3 regions of the Streptomyces sp. NBC_00028 genome follow, and region 2 is predicted to be linked to each of the others. Evidence: riboswitches for the same ligand, from Rfam matches in the RefSeq annotation. Region 2 holds a riboswitch; each other region holds the start of a gene.
What was found. Region 2 has a riboswitch for cobalamin ahead of OG885_RS05325 (CbtB-domain containing protein). Riboswitches for the same ligand answer to the same signal wherever they lie in the genome.
Positions count from the first base shown of each region.

Region 1 (3,266 bases), 6.5 Mb from region 2:
CTGGCCATCGCGCTCGGTACCTACCTCGGCGGCTGGCGCATCATCCGCACGATGGGCAAGGGTCTGACCGACCTCCAGCCGCAGCAGGGCTTCGCCGCCCAGACCAGCGCGGCGACGGTCATCCTGGCCTCCTCGCACCTCGGTTTCTCCCTCTCCACCACGCACTCCGTCTCCGGTTCGGTGATGGGCGCGGGCATCGGCCGCAAGGGCGGCGTCGTCCGCTGGTCGACGGCGACGCGGATGTTCGTGGCCTGGGGCCTCACGCTCCCGGCGGCCGCCCTGGTGGGCGCGCTGGCGGAGTCGGTGACCGACCTCGGCGACTGGGGCACGGGCGTCGTCCTGGTCTTCCTGATCGCCTCCAGCGCGGCCATCTGGAAGATCTCGCGCCGCGAGGTCGTGGACGCGTCGAACGTCAACGACACCGCCGACGAGCCGGCCGGCGTGGTCACGACGGCGATCGCCGCGGTCACCCCGCCTCCGGCGGGCACCGTCGCGGACGTCCTGACCGCCACGATCCCCGCACCGGCAGCGGCCACGGCCTCCACGGAACCGGCGGCCCCGCCGGCCGCCGCGGTCTGAGCGACGAAGGAAACCAAGCAACATGAAGATCGACTGGCAAGCACTGGGCTCCGTCTTCGGCGTCAGCCTCGTCGTCACCGTGGCCCTCGTGGCCCTCTTCACCCTCGGCATCATGGGTCTCTCCCGCCAGGAGCGGGCCTCGGCCGCGGGCGGCTCGGCGTCCCTCGCCGTGACCGGCGCGTACGCCTGCTTCGCCGCCTGTGCGGCGGCGGTGGGCTACGGCATCTATCTGATCGTCGCCTGAGCCTCACCACGACGATTCCGCGCCCTGTTCCGGGCCCCTGAAGGGGGGATTCCGGACAGGGCGCTCTCGCGTTCCGGGCCTCGCGAACCCCGTCCGCGGGCCCGCCGATGTGGGGTTCTGCACACTCCGCTCCCGCAGGTCAACAGCGAGTTGACGGCCCTTCCGGGCCCGTGGTGGACTGCCGGAGCCAAGTACGGCGGCCAGGGAGGAAGACCGGTGTGAATCCGGCGCGGTCCCGCCACTGTCACCGGGGTAGGTAGCCCCGGGAGCCAGGAACTCCCACCGTCGGTCTCGTCGAACCAGGGCGTGGACACCCTGAGTGAGGACATATCGCCATGCTCGCCTGCCGTTTGAGGTACGCCACCAGGTCGCTGCCCGACCCCACGGCCGGCTGAGCGCATGCGTGCCGATCGCGTCTTCGCGTACGGCGCCGCCGCCGGACTCGTCGCAGATCTGCTGCTCGGTGATCCACACCGGGGGCATCCGGTCGCCGTGTTCGGGCGGGCCGCCGGTGCCGTGGAGAAGGCTCTGTGGCGGGACCATCGTGGGTGGGGCGCGCTGCACACCGCCGTGTGCGTCGGGGGCGCCGTGGGACTGGGCGCCCTCGCCCGGAGAGTCGTACGTCCCTCCCGCAGCGCGTCCGTCGCGCTGACCGGAGCCGCCACCTGGGCCGTGGTGGGCGGAACGTCGCTCGCACGCGAGGCCCGGGTCATCGGGCGGGCTCTGGAGGCGGGGGACGTCGAGGGGGCTCGCGCCCGGCTGCCGCACCTGTGCGGGCGGGATCCGCAGGCCCTCGACGCCGACGGGATCGCCCGGGCCGTCGTCGAGTCCGTCGCCGAGAACACCTCCGACGCCGTGGTCGGCGCCCTGGTCTGGGGGGCGTTCGGCGGAGTGCCCGGTCTGCTCGGGTTCCGGGCCGTCAACACCCTCGACGCCATGGTCGGGCACAAGTCCGAGCGGTACCGGCGCTACGGATGGGCATCCGCCAGGCTCGACGACCTCGCCGGATGGCCGGGGGCGCGCCTCACCGCTGTACTCGCCGCCGTCGCCGGAAGTGATCCCCGGGGGGCCGTACGAGTGTGGCGTGCCGACGCCGCCAAGCATCCGAGCCCCAACGCCGGGCCCGTCGAGGCCTCGTTCGCGGGAGCCCTCGGGGTGCGGCTCGGGGGGACCTTGTCGTACGCGGGGCGGATCGAGCACCGGCCCGTCCTCAATCAGTCCGGGCGGGCCGTCGCCACGCGGGACATCGAGCGCGCCGTACGGCTTTCGCGGCGGGTCGGGGTGCTCGCGCTCGGCGTCGGTGTCGCCGCGCGGGCCCTGGCCACGAAGAAGGGACGTACGTCATGAGCGGGGGGCTGCTCGTCGCCGGGACCACCTCCGACGCCGGCAAGAGTGTCGTCACCGCCGGGATCTGCCGGTGGCTGGTGCGGCAGGGGGTCAAGGTCGCGCCCTTCAAGGCGCAGAACATGTCCCTCAATTCGTTCGTGACGCGGGAGGGTGCGGAGATCGGGCGGGCTCAGGCCATGCAGGCCCAGGCCTGTCGGGTCGAGCCGACCGCGCTGATGAATCCCGTGCTGCTCAAGCCCGGTGGCGAGCAGAGTAGCCAGGTCGTGCTGATGGGGAAGCCCGTCGGCGAGATGAGCGCGCGCGGCTATCACGGGGGGCGGCAGCAGAAGCTGCTCGGGACCGTGCTCGACTGTCTCGCCGAACTGCGGGGCACGTATGACGCGGTGATCTGTGAGGGGGCCGGCAGTCCGGCGGAGATCAATCTGCGGCGGACCGACATCGTCAACATGGGGATCGCCCGCAATGCCGGTCTTCCGGTGCTGGTGGTCGGGGACATCGACCGCGGGGGCGTGTTCGCCTCCTTCTTCGGGACCGTCGCCCTGCTGTCCCCCGAGGATCAGGCGCTCGTCGCCGGGTTCCTCGTCAACAAGTTCCGGGGGGATGTGTCGCTTCTCGAGCCGGGGCTCGACATGCTCCACGGGCTCACCGGGCGGCATACGTACGGCGTCCTGCCCTTCCGGCACGGCCTCGGTATCGATGAGGAAGACGGTCTGCGGGTTTCCCTCAGAGGGACCGTCCGGGAGTCGAACACCGCCCCGCCCGTCGGGGAGGACGTGCTGCGGGTCGCCGTCTGCGCGGTCCCCCTGATGTCCAACTTCACGGACGTGGACGCGCTCGCCGCCGAACCGGGTGTCGTCGTGCGGTTCGTGGACCGGCCGGAGGAGCTCGCCGACGCCGATCTCGTCATCGTCCCGGGGACGCGCGGGACGGTGCGGGCACTGGAGTGGCTGCATGAGCGCGGGCTGGCCGGCGCCCTCGTCGCACGGGCCGCGGAAGGGCGTCCGATCCTCGGGATCTGCGGCGGCTTCCAGGTTCTCGGCGAGCACATCGAGGACGAGGTCGAGAGCCGGCAGGGGCAGGTCGAAGGGCTCGGGGT
Region 1 covers NZ_CP108293.1:7,660,513-7,663,778, reverse strand. Annotated here, with positions in the region: gene OG885_RS34525 (anion permease) at 1-579, shown strand, start outside; gene OG885_RS34520 (hypothetical protein) at 602-823, shown strand; cobalamin riboswitch at 981-1,122, shown strand; gene OG885_RS34515 (cobalamin biosynthesis protein) at 1,223-2,170, shown strand; gene OG885_RS34510 (cobyric acid synthase) at 2,167-3,266, shown strand, end outside.
Region 1: linked by a shared signal. The riboswitch ahead of OG885_RS34515 (cobalamin biosynthesis protein) and the one ahead of OG885_RS05325 (CbtB-domain containing protein) in region 2 are both predicted to bind cobalamin.

Region 2 (3,266 bases):
GCGTGCGTGAACCCGTCCACGCGACGGGCGGAACCTCCGGCGAGGGGGTTTGACGCGATCCGCGGCGGCTACCCGCGCGGTGTGACAGCGACGACATCCCAACAGGAGCTCATCCGGTTCCTGGAGGACCGTTTCGCGTGTGCGCAGGCGTGCACCGATTGCGCCCGGGCATGTGCGGTGCGTGCCAGCCTCGTGGATCCGGACGGGACCGAGCAGCAGGAACTCGTACGACGCAAGGGCATCATGTGCGCGGAGGTGTGCGACGCGACGTGCCGGGTGCTGTCCGAGCAGAACCGGCTGGACGAGAGCGGTATCCGCGTCCAGCTCGAGTGGTGCCGGACGGTCTGCCTGGAAAGCGCCCACGCCTTCGACACCCAGCCGGGCGCGGAGGAGGCCGCCAAGGCCTGCCGGACCTGCGCCCAGGCCTGCACGGACTTCATGGACACGCTGCGCTGAGGCGCGGCGCACCTCTCACAGAGGTCGTCCCATCCGTACGTTCCAGCGGCCCGCCCGGCCGCTGAGTTCGACGGCGGTGAGCGGTGCGACGTCCGCGCGCCAGAACGACGCCCTCGGGGCTCCCAGCGCGTGGACGAGCGCGGCGCGGACGATCTCGGGTTCGGCCACCACGATCGTCCGGCCCGGCTCCGCGGCGAGCGGGTCCAGCCACGCCGCGACCCGTTCGCACAGCGCGTGCACCGACTCCCCGCCGTGCGGTGCAGCTTCCACGTCGGCCAGCCAGCGGGCCAGCGCCTCCGGCTCGGCGGCGCCCACCTCGGCCAGCGTCGCCCCGCGCCAGCGTCCGGTGTCGAGGGCGGCCAACTCCGGTGTGTCCAGGGCGTCGAGGCCAAGTGCGTCGGCCGTCTCGCGGCAGCGCACGGTGGGGGAGACGCAGACCTGACGGGCCGTGGGCAGCGTGCCTGCGGCGGCCTTCGCGAGCCGCAGTCCTGAGTCGTCCGGCGGGCTGCCGTCGTCGAAGCGGGCCTCGCGCAGAGCCGCGCTGATCGCGGGTGAGATCAACATCACTCGGCTGGTCATCGGTCCATTCCCCCGCCCAACATCCCTTCCGTACCACGCAATTGACATGCCCACAGCGCCTCAGGGGCGCTCGTGGCCGACCCGTGCGCTCTTGGCCGCACCTCTCGCACGCGGTACCTTCTCGACGATATCGACGACGGTTCGGTGGAAGCCGGTGGGATTCCGGCACGGTCGCGCCACTGTATGCCGGGCACACCCCCAGGGGTGGGCCGGGGGAGTCAGACCCGCCCCGTCGTCCTGTGCACCACCGAGACGGGACGCGAGTTCCCCCAGGAGGTCCTGCCATGGCGCAGACCGTCGCTCAGCCGACAACCAGCTCCACCGCCATACCCGCAAAGCTGCCGATCGGCGCCATCGTCCCCTGGGCGGTCTTCTTCGGCGTCCTGATGCTGGTCCTGCTCTACTTCGTCGGCGCCGAACAGGGCGCCACCTCCCTGCTGTCCGGCGAGGGAGTCCACGAGTGGGTGCACGACGCCCGCCATCTGCTCGGCTTCCCGTGCCACTGACGGTGGCGAGGAAGCGTATCCGCGCATGAACTCCGCAACTGTCAGAAACCTCCTGGTCCGCGGCATGCTCGCGGGCCTCGTCGCGGGCCTGGCCGCGCTCGTCGTCGCGTACTTCCTCGGGGAGCCACGCGTCGATCAGGCCATCGCCTTCGAGGAGAGCCACGCCCACGAGCACGGCGGCGAGGAACTCTTCAGCCGTACGCTCCAGTCCACCGCGGGCCTGTCCACCGGTGTCCTCGTCTACGGGGTCGCCTTCGGCGGCATCGCGGCGCTCGCGTACTGCTTCGCGCTCGGCCGGATCGGCCGCTTCGGGCCGCGCGCGAGCGCGCTGCTCCTGGCGGTCGCCGGCCTGGTCGCGGTGTACGTCGTGCCGTTCCTCAAGTACCCGGCCAACCCGCCGGCCGTCGGCGACCCCGACACGCTCAACCAGCGGACCGCGCTGTTCTTCCTGATGATCGTCCTCAGCGTGCTGCTGACGGTGGGCACGGTCATCCTGGGCAAGCGGCTCGCACCCCGCCTCGGCAACTGGAACGCCACCCTCGCCGCGGGCGCGTTCTTCGTCCTCGTCGTCGGTCTGGCGTACGCGTTCCTGCCGTCGTTCAACGAGGTGCCGGAGCACTTCCCGGCCGCCCTGTTGTGGCAGTACCGGCTCGCGGCGCTCGCCGTGCAGGTGACCCTGTGGACCTCCTTCGGGCTGGTCTTCGGGCTGCTGGCGGAGCGGCAGCTGGCGCCGAAGCCGGCCGAGCGGTCGGCGGGTGCCGGGAGTCAGCCGACTCCCGTCATTCACTGAGCAGTTCAGCACCGAAACGGGCCCCCGCCACGCGGGGGCCCGTTTCATATGCCTCGGTACCGCCTCGCCATTCCCTATTTCTGGAACACGTTCTACCGTGTGCGCCGACAGGACCGGTTCCGGGGAGCCTGGAGGCGCCGTGCATCTCGCATACACACCCGAGCAGCAGCGGCTGCGCACCGAACTGCGCGCGTACTTCGCCGAGTTGGTGCCGACCGACGCCAACGCCCGGCACGGCGACCGGCGGGAGCAGAAGCGCTTCTACCGTGAGACCGTCCGCCGCCTGGGCGCCGACCGCTGGCTGGGCGTGGGCTGGCCGAAGGAGTACGGCGGCCGTGGCCTGACCGCGATGGAGCAGTTCATCTTCTTCGACGAGGCCGCCCAGGCCGGCGTACCGCTGCCGCTGATGGCGCTGAACACCGTAGGGCCGACGATCATGCAGTACGGCACCGACGAGCAGAAGGCGTACTTCCTCCCCGGGATCCTCTCCGGCGAGCTCGACTTCGCGATCGGCTACAGCGAGCCCGACGCCGGCACCGACCTCGCCTCCCTGAAGACGCGCGCGGTGCGCGAAGGGGACGAGTACGTCGTCAACGGGCAGAAGATCTGGACCACCAACGGCGACACCGCCGACTGGGTCTGGCTCGCCACCCGCACCGACCCCGACGCCCCGCCGCACAAGGGCATCACCATGCTCCTCGTGCCGACCACCGACCCCGGCTACTCCTGCACCGTCATCAACACCCTCGCCGGCCACGACACCACCGCCAGCTACTACGAGGACATCCGTGTCCCCGTCGCCCGCCGGGTCGGCGCCGAGAACCAGGGCTGGCGGCTGATCACCAACCAGCTCAATCACGAGCGCGTCACCCTCGCCGCACACGGCACCATGGCCATCCGCGCCCTGCACGACGTCCAGCGCTGGGCCATGGAGA
Region 2 covers NZ_CP108293.1:1,201,459-1,204,724, reverse strand. Annotated here, with positions in the region: gene OG885_RS05335 (ferredoxin) at 82-456, shown strand; gene OG885_RS05330 (histidine phosphatase family protein) at 472-1,035, opposite strand; cobalamin riboswitch at 1,130-1,282, shown strand; gene OG885_RS05325 (CbtB-domain containing protein) at 1,320-1,541, shown strand; gene OG885_RS05320 (CbtA family protein) at 1,567-2,331, shown strand; gene OG885_RS05315 (acyl-CoA dehydrogenase family protein) at 2,471-3,266, shown strand, end outside.

Region 3 (3,266 bases), 2.4 Mb from region 2:
CGACGGGACGCCACTTGGCGTTGGAACGGCCCGCCTGCTCGGTCGGGTAGAAGTTGATGTCCACCACGCGGTCGAGGAAGGTGACGGCGGTACGGACGGTCTCGTCCAGCCGCTCCCAGTCGAGGTCGCCGGTCCTCTGGTCGACGAACGCACCCAGGTTCACCGACCCCAGGTTGCAGACCGCCGTCTCCCCGTCGTCCGTGACCTCCAGGATCTCCGTGCAGAGGTTGGAGGAGTGGACCACGCTGCCGGGCAGCGCCGTCTGGTTGGCGGTGCGGTTGGCGGCGTCCTTGAAGGTCATCCAGCCGTTGCCGGTCTGCGCGAGGGTGCGCATCATGCGGCCGTAGAGGTCACGGGCCGGGATGGTCTTCTTCGCGAGACCGGCCGCCTCCGCCTTGCGGTACGCGGCGTCGAACTCCTCGCCCCACAGGTCGACCAGCTCGGGCACGTCGGCCGGGGAGAACAGCGACCACTCGGCGTCGGCGTTCACGCGGCGCATGAACTCGTCCGGGATCCAGTGCGCGAGGTTCAGGTTGTGCGTACGCCGAGCGTCCTCACCGGTGTTGTCGCGCAGCTCCAGGAACTCCTCGATGTCGGAGTGCCAGGTCTCCAGGTACACCGCGGCCGCGCCCTTGCGCCGACCGCCCTGGTTCACCGCGGCGACGCTAGCGTCCAGCGTCTTCAGGAACGGCACGATGCCGTTGGAGTGCCCGTTGGTGCCCCGGATGAGGGAGCCGCGGGAACGAATCCTGCTGTACGACAGCCCGATGCCACCGGCGTGCTTGGACAGCCGTGCCACCTGGTGGTAGCGGTCGTAGATGGAGTCCAGCTCGTCCAGAGGGGAGTCGAGGAGGTAGCAGGACGACATCTGGGGGTGCCGGGTGCCGGAGTTGAAGAGCGTGGGGGAGGACGGCAGGTAGTCGAGGCGGCTCATGAGCCCGTAGAGCGCGGCGACTTCGTCCAGGGCGCGGGTCGTGTCGTCCTCGGCGAGGCCGGCGGCGACGCGCAGCATGAAGTGCTGGGGAGTCTCGATGACCTGGCGGGTGATCGGGTGCCGCAGGAGGTAGCGGCTGTGCAGGGTGCGGAGCCCGAAGTAGCCGAAGCGGTCGTCGCCGGCCGGGTCGATCAGCGCGTCGAGCCGCGCCGCGTGGACCCGTACGAACTCCGCCGTACGGTCGGCGACCAGGCCCTCGCGGTGGCCGACCCCGACGGACTCGGTGAAGGACGTGACGCCCTGGGAGGCGGCCTCGGCGGCGATGCTGATGGTCAGCAGCCGGGCGGCCAGCCGGGAGTAGGCGGGGTCCTCGGAGATGAGACCGGCAGCGGCCTCCGTCGCCAGCTCGCGCAGCTCCGCGCCGCCATCGGAGTCCGCCCGGCCGGAGCGGCCGCGCAGCGCGGCGGCGGCGACCCGTCCGGGGTCGGCGTCGGGCAGGTCGGCGGTCAGCTCGGTCAGGGTCCGCAACAGGGCGGTACCGGGACCGTCGTTCTCCGCCTGGACCGCTGAAGCCGGATCGGCTGGCGCGATGGTCACTGGGGGGCTCTCCCTCGCTCGGCACGGGGCCTGGCGGAGAGCAGGGGGCAGCACGAGCGCACACGGCGTCGCGTCCACCGGCCCACTCCACGAGGCCCGGACGTCATGGCACCCGGGCCACGGCGGCCTGGGCACGCTGTCGGCAGGTCCTCGGACTGACTCCCGTACACGCACAAGACATGCACAAGTACACCGTTGCGGGACAGTTCCGGATTCGCACCGGATTCCCCTGTGGCGACAGCGAGCATGAGCATACATCTTGTGCCGGGTTCGGGTGGCACCCCTAGATGTTGTGTCGCGGCGACTTCAGAGCGTCAACTCATAGGTGAGAAGCGTGAACTCCACACCCGGGATCGGCTGCCAGTCGCGCTCGGGCGCGCGGACGAAACCGAGGCGTTCGTAGATGCGGTGGGCGGCGTACATGATCTCCTGGGTCGACAGCACGATGCCCGTGCAGCCCTCCGCCGCCCTCGCCCGGTCGACGCAGGCGCGGACGAGGGCCTCGCCGGCCCCTCTGCCGCGCGCCGCGCGGCTGACGGCGAGCATGCGGATCACGGCCTCGTCGGGCCGGGCGTGCTCGGCCAGGGCGCCGCCGGCGGCGACGTAGGTGACGGTGCCGACGGGCTCGCCGCCCAGGGTGGCCACGAGTACCTCGGCGGAGGCGGCCCGCTTGGCGACGTCTCTCAACTCGCCCAGGTACCAGTCGCTCTCGCCGAAGGCGAGGAGGTCGTCCAGGAGATAGGCCTGGGCCGTGATCTCACCGATCGTGTCGTATTCGCTGGGTTCCGCAGCCCGGATCTCGATGTCCATGGGAGCGAGTGTGCCCGACCGGTACGACAACGGGCCGCCGGATGTTCCGACGGCCCGCTGAGCACGGAAATCCTCAGTGCGAGGTGCCCGCCGTCGCCGGCGGCAGCTCGACCTGGACGCCGGGGTCGCCCGCGTCCGCCGTGTAGTCCTCGGGGCTCGTCTCGTCGACGCCCTCCGGGGCCTTCACGGCCTTCAGGACGAAGGTCAGGACCACCGTGACGACGACATTGAGCACGAACGCCGTCAGGCCGATGTAGCCGATCTCGCCGATGCCCGGGATCTCCTTCGACGAGCCGCCGAAGTGCTTCTGGGTCGGGGAGGCGACGCCGTACGCGGCGACCGTGCCGTAGATCATGCCGACCGCCCAGCCGGCGAGCAGGGCCCAGCGGTGGAACCAGCGGGTGAACAGACCGCCGACCAGGGCCGGGAACGTCTGGAGGATCCAGATGCCGCCCAGGAGCTGGAAGTTGATGGCGACCGTCTTGTCCATCGTCAGGACGAAGACCAGCGCGCCGACCTTCACCAGCAGGGACACCAGCTTGGAGATCTTGGTCTCCTGCTCCGGAGTCGCGTCCGGCTTGATGAAGTCCTTGTAGATGTTGCGGGTGAAGAGATTCGCCGCCGCGATGGACATGATGGCGGCGGGCACGAGCGCGCCGATACCGATCGCCGCGAAGGCCACACCCGCGAACCACGCCGGGAACATGTCCTCGAACAGCTGCGGGATCGCCAACTGGCCGTTGGTGACCTTGACCCCGGCCGCGATCGCCATGAAGCCCAGCAGCGCCAGCAGACCCAGCATCAGCGAGTACAGCGGCAGGATCGTGGTATTGCGGCGGATCACCTCACGGCTCCTGGAGGAGAGCGTCGCGGTGATCGAGTGCGGGTACATGAAGAGCGCGAGCGCGGAGCCCAACGCCAGCGT
Region 3 covers NZ_CP108293.1:3,594,387-3,597,652, reverse strand. Annotated here, with positions in the region: gene OG885_RS15745 (ribonucleoside-diphosphate reductase subunit alpha) at 1-1,531, opposite strand, end outside; cobalamin riboswitch at 1,655-1,815, opposite strand; gene OG885_RS15740 (GNAT family N-acetyltransferase) at 1,838-2,341, opposite strand; gene mctP (monocarboxylate uptake permease MctP) at 2,415-3,266, opposite strand, start outside.
Region 3: linked by a shared signal. The riboswitch ahead of OG885_RS15745 (ribonucleoside-diphosphate reductase subunit alpha) and the one ahead of OG885_RS05325 (CbtB-domain containing protein) in region 2 are both predicted to bind cobalamin.